Regions from separate parts of the Rhodococcus sp. 4CII genome, predicted to be linked through region 2. Evidence: riboswitches for the same ligand, from Rfam matches in the RefSeq annotation. Region 2 holds a riboswitch; the other holds the start of a gene.
The links. A riboswitch is a leader RNA that binds a small molecule or an ion and turns the genes downstream of it on or off. The one in region 2 is predicted to bind thiamine pyrophosphate.
Positions count from the first base shown of each region.

Region 1 (7,507 bases), 270 kb from region 2:
AACGACATCCCGCTGCCGGCGGGCGAGAAGCAACTGATCATGAGCGACGCCTACCACATCTCGTTCGGGGGCGGTTTCGGTGAGCGGGGCGCGCCGCCGCGACTCGACGTCCTCGAACGCGCGTGGTTCGACAAGTGGCTGAAGGGAATCGACAACGGCATCGACGAGTACGGCCCGGTGACGCTGTATCAGCAGGGCAACGGCTGGACCACCACCGATCAGTTCCCGCGCGCCGGGGTCGACTACCAGCGGATGTACCTGTCGGGCGCTCCGAGCGGCACCGCGGGGCACGCCGTGCACGACGGCAGCCTGGTGGCGGCAAAACCCGGTGACGCAACGCAACTCACGGTCGCACCCGGGCTTCGCGGACTCTGCTCCCGCGACGGTGCGCAGGGCACCGCGGGCGCGGCCGTCGTCCTCGGATCGGTGTGCAGCAAGGATTCCCGGTTCAACGAGGCCGAGGGACTCACGTTCACCAGCGCACCAGTCGCGCAGCCGACGGAGTTGTCGGGTCCGGTCAACCTGCATCTCGAAACCGTGCTCGACGCCCTGGACGGGTTCTGGGCGGTGACGCTGAACGACGTCGCGCCCGACGGCACGTCGACGCCGCTCACCAACGGCGCCCTCACCGCTTCCATGCGGGCCGTGGACGATTCGAAGAGCACGAAGTCGGCGAACGGCGACTACACCGAACCCCACCACTACCTGACGGTGGAGTCGCGGCAGCCGTTGGTGCCGGGCGAGGTGACGCCGGTGGACATCAACTTCGTGCCCACCGACGCGATGCTCCAACCGGGTCACCGACTGCGCGTGGACGTGTACGCGGGGAGCATTCCCCGGTATCTGCCGCTCGGACCGATGCTGGCCGACAGCGGGCTGAGACCGCAGCACGTCGCGTTGTCGCCGGACCGGCCGAGTTTCCTCAATCTGCCACTGGTCGGAAAGCAGGCGTGGTGACGGGTTCACGCCGCGCCCCGGCATCCGTAGGGTTGAAATCATGACCAAGTGGACAGCTTCGGACATCGTCGATCAGAGTGGCCGCACCTTCGTCGTCACGGGCGCCAACAGCGGTCTGGGGGAGGTGGCGGCGCGGGCACTCGGCCAGGCGGGGGCGCACGTCGTCCTGGCCTGTCGCAATACCCGCAAGGGAGAGGTGGTCGCGCGGTCGATCGGTGACAACGCCGAGGTGCGCCGTCTCGATCTCGCCGATCTCGCTTCCGTGCGGGAGTTCGCGGCGGGCATCGATGCCGTCGACGTGCTGGTGAACAACGCCGGCGTGATGGCGGTGCCGCAGCGCAGGACCGCCGACGGATTCGAAATGCAGATCGGCACGAACCATCTCGGGCACTTCGCGTTGACCGGGCTGCTGCTCGGCAAGATCACCGATCGGGTCGCCACGATGTCGAGTGCGGCGCATCAGGCGGGAACGATCCACCTCGACGACCTCAACTGGGAACACCGCAAGTACAACCGCTGGAGCGCGTACGGACAGTCGAAGCTCGCGAATCTGCTGTTCACGTACGAATTGCAGCGCAGGCTCGCCGCCGCGAAATCACGAGTCAAGGCGGTCGCCGCGCATCCCGGGTACGCCTCGACAAATCTGCAGGCGCACACCGAGTCCGTGCAGGACAAACTGATGGCGGTCGGTAACCGGATCTTCGCGCAGTCCGCGGAGATGGGGGCGCTGCCGATGCTGTACGCCGCGACCGCTCCCGACGTGATCGGCGGAAGTTACATCGGGCCGGACGGACTGTTCGAGCAGCGCGGCCACCCGAAAGTGGTGGGCTCCAACAAGAAGTCGCGGGACGAGCAGACCGCCGGGGCGCTGTGGTCCCTGTCGGAGAACCTGACGGGCGTCGAGTACAAGTTCGGGTGACCCGACGCCCGCGCAGGTGTCAGTCTTCGGTGACCTCGAGGGTGACGTCGATGTTGCCGCGGGTGGCGTTGGAATACGGGCACACCTGGTGCGCCTTCTCGGTCAGCTCGAGCGCTTGTGCCCGCGGCACGTGGGGAAGCGAGACCTCGAGGGTGACGGCGAGCCCGAATCCGCCGCCGTCCGTGGAGCCGATGCCGACACGGGCGCCGACGGCCGAGTCGACGACGTTCGCCTTCTCCTGACGGGCAACCAACTGGAGTGCGGAGTGGAAGCACGCCGCGTATCCGGCGGCGAACAGCTGCTCGGGGTTGGTGCCGTCGCCGGACCCACCCATCTCGGTGGGGATGGCCAGGTTCAGGTCGAGCCGGCCGTCCGACGTGCGCGCGCGGCCGTTGCGGCCTTCTCCGGTGGCAAGGGCTTCGGCGGTGTACACGATCTTCATGGTTACTTCTCTCCTGTAGGGGTGGGGAAACTGTGGAGCGATTCGGTGAGCCTCGACAGGGTGTCGCGGAGGGCGACGAGTTCGTCGACGTCCATTCCCGTCGAGTGAGCGAGCTGTGCGGGGATGCTCTCCGCGGCGGCGCGGAGACCCGCACCCTTCTCGGTGAGGTAGATCCCGACGCGGCGCTCGTCGGCCGACGAGCGCCGGCGTTCGACCAGGCCCAGGGCGTCGAGCCGCTTGAGGAGTGGCGACAGAGTGCCGGTGTCGAGGTCCAGGGCGTCGCAGATCTCGCGCACTCCGCGGCCGTCCTGTTCCCAGAGCACCAGCAGCACGAGGTACTGCGGGTAGGTCACTCCCAGCGAGTCGAGCATCGACCGGTATCTCGCCGTCATGGCCCGCGATGCCGAGTACAACGCGAAGCACACCTGGCGGTCGAGGGCGAGGTTGTCGGTCACCACCTAATGGTTGCACACAACTAGGTTGTGCACAACCATAATGGCCGGAACGGTGACTGGGCTTACACTGTTCGCCAGTGACACGGGGTGCTGCTCGGCGAGAGCCGGGCGGCTGAGAACACACCCGTCGAACCTGAACTGGGTAATGCCGGCGAAGGGATGTCGCGGAGACGGCCGTATTCGCCGCTTCGAATATCTCGTCGCCGACCGAACGGAAGGTGGCAGCATGCAGCTCGACAAGCAGATCGTCCTGGTGACCGGTGGTGGACGGGGCCTCGGCGCCGCCGTCGTGCGGTCGTTCGCGGCGCAGAACGCGCGGGTGATCGTGAACTACCGGAACAGCCGGGAGGCGGCCGAGGATCTCGCGGCTTCCCTGGGCGCAGACCGTGCGGTCGCGCTCCGGGCCGACGTCACGGATGCCGGACAGGTCGCCGCGCTGTTCGCCGCAGCCGAGGCGCACTTCGGCTCACCGGTGACCACGGTGATCAACAACGCGCTCGCCGACTTCTCCTTCAACGGCGACGCACGCGACAAGGCGGACGTCATCACGTGGGATGCGTTCGACGCGCAGTTGCGTGGCAGTGTGAAGGCGACCCTGCACACCACGCAGGCCGCGCTGCCGGGCATGCGTTCGCTCGGGTTCGGCCGGATCGTGAACATCGGGACCAACCTGTTCCAGAACCCCGTCGTCCCGTACCACGACTACACGGCCGCCAAGGCCGCGGCGCTGTCACTGACCCGCACCCTCGCCGCCGACCTCGGACCGGACGGCATCACCGTCAACATGGTCTCGGGCGGGCTGCTCCGCACCACCGACGCGAGTGCCGCTACTCCCGACGAGGTGTTCGACCTCATCGCGGCGAGCACGCCGCTGCAGCGGGTCACCACCCCGGACGAGTTCGCCGACGCGGTGCTGTTCTTCGCGTCCCCGTGGTCGCGTGCGGTGACCGGCCAGAACCTCGTCGTCGACGGTGGACTGGTCAAGGACTGACATGAGCGACACGAGGCAACTGCACTTCAACGCCTTCCTCTACAGTTGCGGCCACCACGGCGCGGCGTGGCGGCACCCCGCCTCGCAGGTGGAGCGACTCTGCGACATCACCTATTACGAGGAACTGGCGCAGACCGCGGAGCGGGGCTGCCTCGACGCGGTGTTCTTCGCCGACGGACATTCGGTGCGCGACCCCGCGACCGGGGGCATGTGGTTCCTCGAACCGCTCACCGCGCTGTCCGCGATGGCGCGGGCCACCGAGCGGGTTGGGCTGGTGACGACGGTGTCCACCACGTTCTACACCCCGTTCCACGCCGCCCGGATGCTGGCGTCGCTCGACCACATCAGTGGCGGCCGCGCCGGCTGGAACGTGGTGACGTCGATGTTCGACGCCGAGGCGCGCAATCACGCACTCGAGGAGATGCCGCCGCACGACGAGCGTTATTCGCGCGCTGCGGAATTCGTCGACGTGGCACTCGCACTGTGGGATTCGTGGGAGCCCGACGCGCTGGTGCTCGACCGGGACGGTGCCTTTGCGGATCCGGCGAAGGTGCGTCCGGTCGAGCACCGGGGCAAGCATTTCCTGGTGGACGGCCCGCTCACCGTGCCGCACTCGCCGCAGGGGCGTCCGGTGCTGTTCCAGGCGGGCGCGTCCGATCAGGGTCGCGACCTGGCCGCCCGGTGCGCCGAGGGCATCTACGCCGTCGCCTACGACCTCCCGGCCGCCCAGAACTACTACGCCGACGTGAAGCGCCGCATCCGCGCGGCGGGCCGCGACGCCGATGCGGTGACGGTGATGCCCGGCCTCGTGACCTACGTCGGCTCGACCACCGAGGAGGCGCACCGCAAGAAGGCGGAACTCGACGCGCTCCTCCCGGTCGAGCAGTCGCTGGCGCAGCTGTCGCTGTTCGTCCAGCAGGACTGCAGCGCCTGGGAATTGGACGCACCCGTTCCCGCGCTGCCGCCGCTGTCGGAATTCAGCGGACCGCAGGGCCGATACGACACGATCCTGCGGATCGTCGACAAGGACCGTCCCACCGTGCGGTCGCTGCTCGGCACGCTGGCTGCCGGGGGCGGGCACTGCACCATGATCGGCACCCCGGAGTCGATCGCCGACGAGATCGAGATGTGGTTCCGCCGCGGCGGGGCCGACGGGTTCAATCTGATGCCGCCGCTCTACCCCAGCGGCCTCGACGAGTTCGTCGACGAGGTGATCCCCGTCCTGCAGAAGCGGGGGCTGTTCCGCGCGCAGTATGAGACAGCGACCCTGCGTGACCATCTCCGGGGTCACCGCTAGTTGCCACCACAAAGAACACAACCTTCTCTACGAACGCAACCGTGACTGTGAGCGCCCTTCTCCCCGACACTTGCTGTAATCGCGATCACATCGCGACTCGAGCTCGGACGAGGAGTGGCAATGCTGGTAGCACTCGGCTTTCTGATGGTGGCCGTGTTCATGTTCTTGATCATGTCCAAACGGGCCACTCCCGTGGTCGGGTTGATCGCCGTCCCGGTCGCATTCGGCATCGCGGCCGGGGCGGGTCTCGGCATCGGCGACATGATCACCGACGGGATCAAGTCGCTGGCGCCGACCGCCGCGCTGCTGTTCTTCGCGATCATCTTCTTCGGGATCATGATCAACGTCGGCCTGTTCGATCCGCTGGTGAAACTGATCCTCCGGCTCGTCCGCAACGACCCCATGCGGCTCGTCGTCGGCACCGCGGTGCTCGCGATGGTGGTGTCGCTGGACGGTGACGGGTCGACGACGTTCATCATCGTGACGTCCGCGCTGCTGCCGCTGTACATGAAGCTGAAGGTCAGCCCCGTGGTGCTCACGGTGGTCGCCGGCCTGGCCAACGGTGCGATGAACATCGTTCCCTGGGGCGGACCGACGGTCCGGGCCGCCTCGGCGCTGGGCATCTCGCCGTCCGACGTGTTCGTCCCGATGATCCCCTCACTGGTGGTCGGACTGGTCGTCGTACTGCTGTTCGCCGTTCAGCTCGGCTACAGCGAACGCCGTCGCATCGGCACGCTCGAACTCACCGACGAGCGCCTCCTCGTCTCCGCCGGCTCCAGCCTTCGGCGGGCCGCGACCGGCTTCGGCGGTAACGGCGACGCACCCCGCACCGGCGGCGGTTCCGGCGACGACGGCGAAGGATTCGTCGACGGTCTCGACCCCGAGCGGGCCACGCTGCGACCGAAGCTGTTGTGGTTCAACGCGCTCGTGACGGTGGCGCTGCTCGTCGTGCTCGTGATGGACGTCCTGCCGATTCCGGTGCTGTTCATGGTGGCCGCCGCCATCGCGCTGACGGTGAACTTCCCTCGCGTCAAGGAACAGCAGGAAGCGATCACCCGGCACTCGTCGAGCATCGTCTCGGTGGTCGCGATGGTGTTCGCCGCAGCCGTTCTCACCGGCGTGTTCCAGGGCACCGGGATGGTCGAGGCCATGGCGCAGTGGCTGCTGGAGATCATTCCGTCCGCACTCGGACCGCACCTGGCCGTCATCACCGGCATCCTGAGCCTGCCGTTCACGTTCTTCATGAGCAACGACGCCTTCTACTTCGGCGTGATGCCCGTGCTCGCCGAGACGGCATCCACGTACGGCATCGAGCCGGTCGAGATGGCCCGCGCCTCCATCACCGGCCAGACGTTCCACATGCAGAGCCCCCTCGTCCCGGCCATCCTCCTGCTCGTGACCCTCGCGGGTGTTCCGCTGGCGGACCATCACAAGAAGGTGCTGTGGCGCGCGGCGCTGGTGTCGCTGTCGATGCTGGTGATCGGTGTGGTCCTGGGGCAGATCCCCTGGTGACCTAGTCGTCCGTGTTCGTGTCGGTGTCGGTGGCGGGCCCCTCAGGGGTCGCGCCACCTTCGCTGCTCCAGTCGGCGCCCGAACCCTTGTCGTCCTCGGAGGGATCGGACATCACGTCCTTGTCGGCGCCCGAGGCCCCGCTGTCGGTGCTCGTGGTCTTCGGTCCGGAAGCGTCCTTCGGTGTCATCTCCCGCGAGTACCCGGAATATGGGGCGTTCCAATCCGAAACCCGGTCAGGGATTGGCAGGTGAACGATACTTCGACGTAGTGTTCCCCGGGTTATCGACGATGAAGGAGTGGAACTGTGGCGCGCAAAGTTGTTGTCGAACGCATCGACGACATCGACGGAACTCCGATCAAGAACGGTAAAGGGGAGACCATTCCGTTCTCGGTCGACGGCGTCGACTACGAGATCGATCTGAAGCTCAAGAACGCCAGAGAATTCCACAAGACTCTCGACTACTACATCGAGCACGCAACGCGAGTCGGGGGACGGAAGCGCCGATCGGCCCCCGCGGTGGTTCCGCCGCAGGGACGTCAGAAGGCCAAGGACATTCGGGAATGGGCCACGTCGGAGGGCTACGAGTTGTCCGCGCGGGGTCGTATCCCGGCCCAGATCGAGGAAGCGTACAACGCAGCGCACTGAATCCCCGGACAACCGCGTCCCGGCCCCCCCGCGGGTGGCCGGGACGCGGTTGTTCCCGTCAGTATCGTCGCGCGGCGTGAAACGACATGGAATTCATGGGTACTCGTGCGACCGGCCGGCCCGGGGCGGGCGCGTGGACGACGGTGTCGTCGCCCGCATAGATTCCCGCGTGGCCGCCCCCGTAGAACAGGACGACGTCACCGGGTTGCAGATTGCCCACGTCCACGGCCGTTCCGTGTTCGAGTTGCTCGTAGGTGGTACGCGGAACGGATACTCCCGCCTGCCGGT
Region 1 is NZ_JACCFE010000002.1:5,135,045-5,142,551, forward strand. It holds gene H0B43_RS24475 (CocE/NonD family hydrolase) at 1-957, shown strand, start outside; gene H0B43_RS24480 (oxidoreductase) at 998-1,876, shown strand; gene H0B43_RS24485 (organic hydroperoxide resistance protein) at 1,896-2,318, opposite strand; gene H0B43_RS24490 (MarR family winged helix-turn-helix transcriptional regulator) at 2,321-2,773, opposite strand; TPP riboswitch at 2,847-2,950, shown strand; gene H0B43_RS24495 (3-oxoacyl-ACP reductase) at 3,000-3,764, shown strand; gene H0B43_RS24500 (LLM class flavin-dependent oxidoreductase) at 3,766-5,061, shown strand; gene H0B43_RS24505 (CitMHS family transporter) at 5,146-6,573, shown strand; gene H0B43_RS24510 (hypothetical protein) at 6,575-6,760, opposite strand; gene H0B43_RS24515 (Lsr2 family protein) at 6,878-7,219, shown strand; gene H0B43_RS24520 (C40 family peptidase) at 7,278-7,507, opposite strand, start outside.
Region 1: another riboswitch for thiamine pyrophosphate. It lies ahead of H0B43_RS24495 (3-oxoacyl-ACP reductase); the one in region 2 lies ahead of thiO (glycine oxidase ThiO).

Region 2 (7,507 bases):
TCCCGCAGCGAATGACCGCCCACGTACTCCATGACGATGTAGCCCATCGGGGTCCCGTCCGCACGGGGATGCTCCACGAAATTGAAGATCTTCACGATGCTCGGGTGGGCCACCTCGGCGAGGAACTGCCGTTCGGCCACCGCCACGGCCTGAGCTTCGGCGTCGCCGAAGTGCAACAGGCCCTTGAGCACCACCCAGCGGTCGCTGACATTGCGATCGATGGCCAGATAGATCCAGCCGAGACCGCCGTGCGCGATGCAGCCCTGCACCTCGTACTGGCCGCCGATGAGGTCGTTCCGGCCGAGGAGCGGCCGGAAGTCGAAAGTGGCCCCGCACGAGGGGCACACGCCGAACTCGGAACTCTCGGAGGTGGCCCCGGCGCGGCCGACCGGCTTGTTGCATTTCCAGCAGAACCGCTTGCCCTCCGGGACCTTCGGGTCGGTCATCACCGCCGAGGCCGGGTCGAGTGTCGTCACCACGGGAACCTCGACGAGACCCCCGCCGAGTCGCAGGCGCTGCCCGGAACGGGTCCGGGGCGATCGCGTCGAGCGTCCGGTGCCGGACGCGCCGGACGGCCGGGACGTGGGCGCCGCTTGCGTGGCCGGGCCGTCATCCGGTGCGGGGACCGCCGCCTGGGTCGCCGGGCCTTCGTCGGCCTCCCGGACCGCGGCTTGGGTGGCGATGTCCGGGCTGGTGGCCTCCGGATTCTTCGAATGCTGCGGCATACGTCCCCTCAGTCCTGGTACACGGCGGGCGGTGGGCCGGGGGACGGTCCCAGCATCGACAACCATCGGTCGTACATCTCGGTCCAGGTTCCGTCGCGGCGGATGCGTTCGAGGGTGCCGTTGACGAACCGCACCAGGTCGTCGTTCGTCTTGGTGATGCCGATGCCGTACGGTTCGGCCCCCATGCTGTCGCCGACGATGTCGAGGTACGGGTCCTGGGATGCCAGGCCGGCGAGGATCGTGTCGTCGGTGGTCACCGCGTCGACCTGTCGTTGTTGCAGGACCACCAGGCAATCCGACCACATGGGAACCGTCAGGATGTCGGCCTTCGGCGCCACCTGCCGTAACCGTGTCAGCGACGTGGTGCCGGCGACCACGCAGACCCGTTTGCCGTCGAGGTCGGCGGCACCGTGGATGGGTGAGCCCTTCACGACGAGCACCCGTTGCTGCGCCGCGAAGTACTCGGACGAGAACGCCACCCGTTCCTTGCGGTCGCAGGTGATGGTCATCGTCTTCGCCACGATGTCGACCATCGACTCCTGGAGTGCCTTCTCCCGATTGGCCGACGTGAGGATGCGGTAGTCGAGCCGATCGGGATCGCCGAACAGGTCCCGCGAGATCTCCCGGGCGACATCGACGTCGAAGCCCTCGACGGCACCGGTGGTGGGGTCGCGGAAACTCATCAGGTTGCTGCCCGTGTCGAGGCCGACGACGAGACGCCCCCGCGCGCGGATGGCGTCGACCGTCGGCATCGGGGTCGCGGAGTCGTCGGGGAACGGACGCAGGCTCGCCGTGGGATCACCGCAGTCCTCGGCGGGAGTCGGCGGCGCAGCGCCGGCCTCGGGGGCCGGCGTCGCGGCCGCGGGCAACGGGGGTTCGGTATACGAGACACTCGGCGATCCGACGTGCTCCGGACTCGACTGGGCGCACCCACCGGTCAGGACCACAACCGCCAGAAGCAGCAGCACGATCGGGCGCCGCCTCATTGGTATTCCCGCAACCGAGGCCACAACCCGATGATAATTCCGGCGAACGCGATCAGTGTCAGCACGAGGGCGCCCGAACCGAGCGCGGTCAGCACGCGGGCCGCTGAGGCGACGTGGGATCGCAGATGGTCGCGGGCGGTCGCGATTCCGTCGGTCAGCGCGTCGTCGACGGCGGTGAACTGGGCCGCGGAGTCGGCGGGTCCCGGCCCGATGGCCACCGCCGCCGCCGAGACGAAGTCGCCGCGGGCGAGGATCTCGTTCATCCGGTCGTGCGCCGAGGACCAGCCGGTCCATGCCTGCTGGGCCCGGGCCACCTCGTCGCGACCGACCGCTCCGGTCTCCTGGGGGTAGTTCGACAGGACGGCGTCGAGCCGGCCGGACTTGTCCTCGAAGACGGCGTCGTAGTCACCGTTCGAATCGCGGCGGACCAGTTTGAGCGTCTCCTCGGTGCGCGCCTGCTGGGCGAGGATGCGCGCCGCGGTCAACTCGTGCATCGGACGGGCGCCCTGGGTGAGCGCGCGATTGGTGTCGACGGAGGAGACGAGCCCGGCCACCAGCATCCAGACCAGGAGGATCGCGGTGCACGCGGACGCCAGCATCAGTCCGAGATTGAACGTGCGCCGGCTGAGTCTCGCGAGCACGACCTGGGCGACGACCAGCGCGACGAGCGCGATCAGCACCAGGATCAGCGCGAACCAGGGCGGACGCGAGTAGTCCCGCTGGGTGTCCGCGACGTCGGATTCCTGCAGGGTGTGCAACTCCTGCGCCATCGGCAGCATGCTCGTCTGCATCAGCGTGGACGCCTCGCTGAGATAGGCGGCACCGACGGGATGACCGGTGCGATTGTTGGCCCGCGCGGTTTCGACGAGACCCGAGTAGACGCTGAGCTCGCTGGAGATGGAGGCGAGCAGACGCCGGCTGTCGACGTCGCTCGCGGCGAGTCCGCCCGACGCGTACACGAGGTCGGCGGACGCCGTGCCGATCGCCTGCGAATACGTGTCCCGGAGTTCGGGCGGTTCGAGACCGCCGGAGATGAACGCCGTCGTGGCCGCGGCATCTGCCACCGACAGGGCGCTGTACAGATTCTGCGCCGAGAACGACAGCGGTTCGGTCTCGGCGAGGACGCTGTCGAGTGTGGCTTCCCGGCCGTTCACGGTGGATGCGGCCACTAATCCGGCGACGAGGGTGAGCAGGACCAGGAGGGCGCCGAGCGCGGTGAGTTTGGCGGGAGTCGACGCGAGGAACGCGCGCAGTTCCTTGCGGCGCGCCACCGCGGGGTCGACGTCGTCGTCCGCGGCGGCAGACAATGCGCGGCTGCCGTGGGGTTCGATCGACGGTGCCTCACGCAGAACCACCTCGCACCCCTCCCGTGTCACGGCCGCACCTTGGTGGGGAGCATATAAGCAGCAGTCGGTTCCCGGCTGCCGACGGGCAGTTCCGGGAGAAACCGTTAGTGTGAGAGAACTGCAGGGTGACCCATCAGGTCGGACAGGGGTAGTCGATGCGTGGTGACGGTGACGGCTGGGCAACCGGGCCGGACGGCAGTCGTCATTGGGGCAAGCACGGTGCGGCCGGGTTGTTGCTGCGGGCGCCGCTGCCGGACGAGACGCCGGCCGTGCTGCTGCAGCACCGGGCTGCGTGGAGCCACCAGGGTGGGACGTGGGCGTTGCCCGGCGGCGCCCGGGACAGTCACGAGACCACCACCCACGCCGCGGTTCGTGAGGCGCACGAGGAAGCAGGCATCGACAGCGCGGCCATCCGCGTCCGCACCGAGGTCGTCACCATGGAGGCGGCGAGCGGCTGGAGTTACACCACCGTGATCGCCGACGCCGAGCGCCCGCTGCCGACGGTCCCGAACGGGGAGAGCACCGAACTGCGCTGGGTACGGGAGGCAGACGTCGCCGGCCTGCCCCTGCACCCCGGATTCGAAGCGGGATGGCCGCGACTGCGGACCACCGAGGTGCGACTGCTGTTCGCGAGGTACGACGTGCTGGGAGAGCGCGGTGCGTTGCCGCAGCTGTCGAAGGCGCTGCCCCGCACGGTGCGCCTGCCCGACGGCATGTACGGGTGGCTGCCGCGCATCGAAGTGCTCGAGTCGGCGGACACGGTCGGCCTGCTCGCCGAACCGGTCGGCCACGGCACCACGCTGGGCACGGTCACGGCGGTCGTCGCCACCGACCCCGAGCTGGTCGAACAGTTGCCGGCCACCGTCGTCGTCCTGACGCCGGCGACTGTGCTGGGCTGGCTGGATCAGCCGTAACTAGGCGTTCTGCTGCAGGAGGGCCGACAGCGAGCGCGCGGCGGCCTGCGGGTCGCGGGCCTCGGTGATCGCGCGTACGACCACGATGCGGGTCGCCCCGGCGGCGAGGATCTCCGGTACGCGGGCCTCGTCGATGCCGCCGATCGCGAACCACGGGCGGTTGGTCGCGGAGTCTGCGGTCGAACGCACGAGATCGATGCCCGACGCGGTCCGGCCGGGTTTGGTGGGTGTGGCCCACACCGGCCCGGTGCAGAAGTAGTCGACGCCGTCCTCGATGGCCGCGAGGCTGGCCTGCGCGCGGCTGTGGGTGGAGCGGCCGATCAGCACGTCGGACCCGACGACGGTCCGCGCGTACGGAACGGGCAGGTCACCCTGACCGAGGTGCAGCACGTCCGCCCCGGCCGCCAGCGCCATGTCGGCGCGGTCGTTCACCGCGAGCAGCGCGCCGTGCCGCCTGGCCGCGGCCGCGAGCACCGACAGCGCCGCGAGTTCGTCCCGGGCGTCCATCGTGCCGAACTTTTTCTCGCCGGCCGAGCCCTTGTCCCGGAGCTGGATGATGTCGACGCCACCGGACAGCGCGGCTTCGGCGAACTGCGCCAGGTCGCCCTTCTCGCGCCTGGCGTCGGTGCACAGGTACAAGCGCGCCGCTCCGAGGCGGCGCCGACGGTCCGTGAGGTTGCTGTGGTGCGTGGTGGTCACGGCATGACGGTAGCCTCTACGGTGAAAGTGCAACACGGGAGTCCCGGGGAACGTGGGGCTGAGAGGGGCTCACGCCGAGCCCGACCGTCATACCTGACCCGGATCATGCCGGCGCAGGAAGTGAGGTGGAGTCAATGGCGAGATCGGTGTCCGTCGTCGGAGGCGGAGTGATCGGCCTGTCCATTGCGTGGCGCGCAGCCCGCAACGGCTGGTCGGTGCGGCTGTACGACCCGTCGATCGGTTCGGGGGCGTCCTGGGTGGCGGGCGGAATGCTCGCCCCGTTGTCCGAGGGCTGGCCAGGTGAGGAGAGCGTCCTCGAACTGGGGAGCGCATCGCTAGATCGGTGGCCCGAATTCGGGAAGGAACTCGAGGCCGGGGCCGGGGTCGACCTGTTCACGTCGGAGAGTTCGCTCACCGTCGCTCTGGACGGTGCGGACGCCGAGGACCTGCGGACCATCGCGGAATGGGTGGGTGCGCAGGGGCGGGATCTGCAGATCCTGAACCGCGCCGAGGTCCGGGCACTCGAACCGATGCTGGGCCGCGGAGTCCGGTTGGGGCTCTTGGCCGTCGACGAACTGGCTGTCGACAACCGGCTGCTGCTGCAGGCGTTGCGGCGCTGCGCCGTGGACGCGGGAGCGGAGCTGATCGGTGAGGCCGTGCAGAGCATCGACCGGCTCGAGACGGACCAGATCGTGGTCACCGCCGGCATCGCGTCGCCGGCCCTGTGGCCGGGACTTCCGGTCCGGCCGGTGAAGGGTGAGATTTTGCGGTTGCGTGCCCGTCCCGGGGTGACCCCTGCGCCGGGACGCACCATCCGTGGCAGCGTCCACGGCCGGCCCGCGTATCTGGTGCCGCGCGCCGACGGCATCGTCGTCGGAGCCACCCAGTACGAATCGGGCAACGACACGCAGGTCACGGTGGCGGGTGTCCGCGACCTGATCGCGGACGCCGAGGCGCTGATGCCGGCGATCGGCGAGTACGAACTGCGCGAGGCCTCGGCGGGTCTGCGCCCGATGACCCCGGACAATTTGCCTCTGATCGGCCGGGTGTCCGATCGTGTGGTGGTGGCGACGGGGCACGGCCGCAACGGCATCCTGCTCACTCCGGTGACCGCCGACGCGACGGTGGCACTGTTGGAGGGCTCGGCACTGGTCGAGGCGAAAGCCGCCGACCCCGAACGTTTCGAAAAGGTAGCGAGGTAAGAGATGAGTGAGCAGCAAGTAGTGGTGCCGATCGGCATCAGCGTCAACGGTGAGGACCACGAGTTCACGGAACCACTGACCGTCGCCGGGCTGCTGGAGGCGCTGAACCTGCCGTCCAAAGGCATCGCAGTGGCGGTGAACGGCGCGGTGTTCCCGCGCGCCCGGTGGGACGAACTGGTGGTCCGGGGCTGGGAGATCGAGATCCTCACGGCGGTGCAGGGTGGCTGACGCGACTGTCGGCCTGCAGAAGGGCCTCACCATCGCGGGACGGACGTTCGGTTCCCGATTGATCATGGGCACCGGCGGCGCCGCCAACCTCACCGTGCTCGAGGAGGCCCTCGTGGCGTCCGGCACCGAGCTGACCACGGTCGCGATGCGCCGCGTGGACGCCGTGGGCGGCACCGGCGTGCTGGACCTGCTGCGCAGGCTCGACATCGCGCCGCTGCCCAATACCGCGGGGTGCCGCGGTGCGGCCGAGGCTGTGCTGACGGCGCAACTCGCCCGCGAGGCGCTCGAGACCGACTGGGTGAAGCTCGAGGTCATCGCCGACGAACGCACCCTGATGCCCGACGCCATCGAGTTGGTCAGCGCGGCAGAACAACTGGTGGACGACGGGTTCGTCGTCCTGCCGTACACCACCGACGATCCGGTGCTGGCCCGCAGGCTCGAGGATGTCGGGTGTGTCGCCGTGATGCCGCTGGGCTCGCCGATCGGCACCGGGCTCGGTATCGCGAATCCGCACAACATCCAGATGATCGTGGAGGGTGCCGGGGTGCCCGTCGTCCTCGACGCCGGCATCGGAACTGCCAGCGACGCGACCCTCGCGATGGAACTCGGCTGCGACGCGGTGCTGCTGGCGACGGCCGTGACCAGGGCGAAGGATCCGGCGCTCATGGCGTCGGCGATGCGCGAAGCCGTGGTGGCCGGGTACGAGGCACGGCACGCCGGCCGCATTCCCAAGCGATTCTGGGCGCAGGCGTCGTCGTAGTCCTCGGGGTTCCATCGGGGTCCCGCTCAGGGTCCGACCGGTACCAGGGGACGAGTCGGGAGTAGACCTGCGGCCGATGCGCGCCGGCCGCAGGTTCCGGCATCCTTCTCATCATGATTGAAGTGAGGGGACTGACAAAGACCTTCGGTGCGACGAAGGCGGTGGACAACCTGACGTTCACCGTGAAGCCGGGTATGGTCACCGGCTTCCTCGGCCCGAACGGTGCAGGCAAATCGACGACCATGCGCATGATCCTCGGGCTGGACCGTCCCACGGCGGGCAGCGCGCTGATCGATGGCAAACCGTACAGCGACCTGGTGCAGCCGCTGCGGACGGTGGGGGCTCTGCTCGACGCGAAGTGGGTGCACCCCAACCGGTCCGCCCGCGCCCATCTGCAGTGGATGGCCGCGTCCAACTCGCTGCCCAAGAGCCGGGTCGACGAGGTACTGCACCTCGTCGGGCTGACCGAGGTGGCGGGCAAGAAGGCCGGCGGGTTCTCGCTCGGCATGTCCCAGCGACTGGGCCTGGCCGCCACGCTGCTCGGCGACCCGAAGGTGCTGCTGTTCGACGAGCCGGTCAACGGACTCGACCCCGAAGGCATCGTCTGGATCCGCAAGTTCATGCAGCGCCTCGCCGCGGAGGGCCGC
Region 2 is NZ_JACCFE010000002.1:5,400,293-5,407,799, forward strand. It holds gene H0B43_RS25665 (serine/threonine-protein kinase) at 1-725, opposite strand, end outside; gene H0B43_RS25670 (glutamate ABC transporter substrate-binding protein) at 734-1,711, opposite strand; gene H0B43_RS25675 (hypothetical protein) at 1,708-3,087, opposite strand; gene H0B43_RS25680 (NUDIX hydrolase) at 3,213-3,971, shown strand; gene thiE (thiamine phosphate synthase) at 3,972-4,670, opposite strand; TPP riboswitch at 4,695-4,807, shown strand; gene thiO (glycine oxidase ThiO) at 4,805-5,872, shown strand; gene thiS (sulfur carrier protein ThiS) at 5,876-6,100, shown strand; gene H0B43_RS25700 (thiazole synthase) at 6,093-6,860, shown strand; gene H0B43_RS25705 (ABC transporter ATP-binding protein) at 6,974-7,507, shown strand, end outside.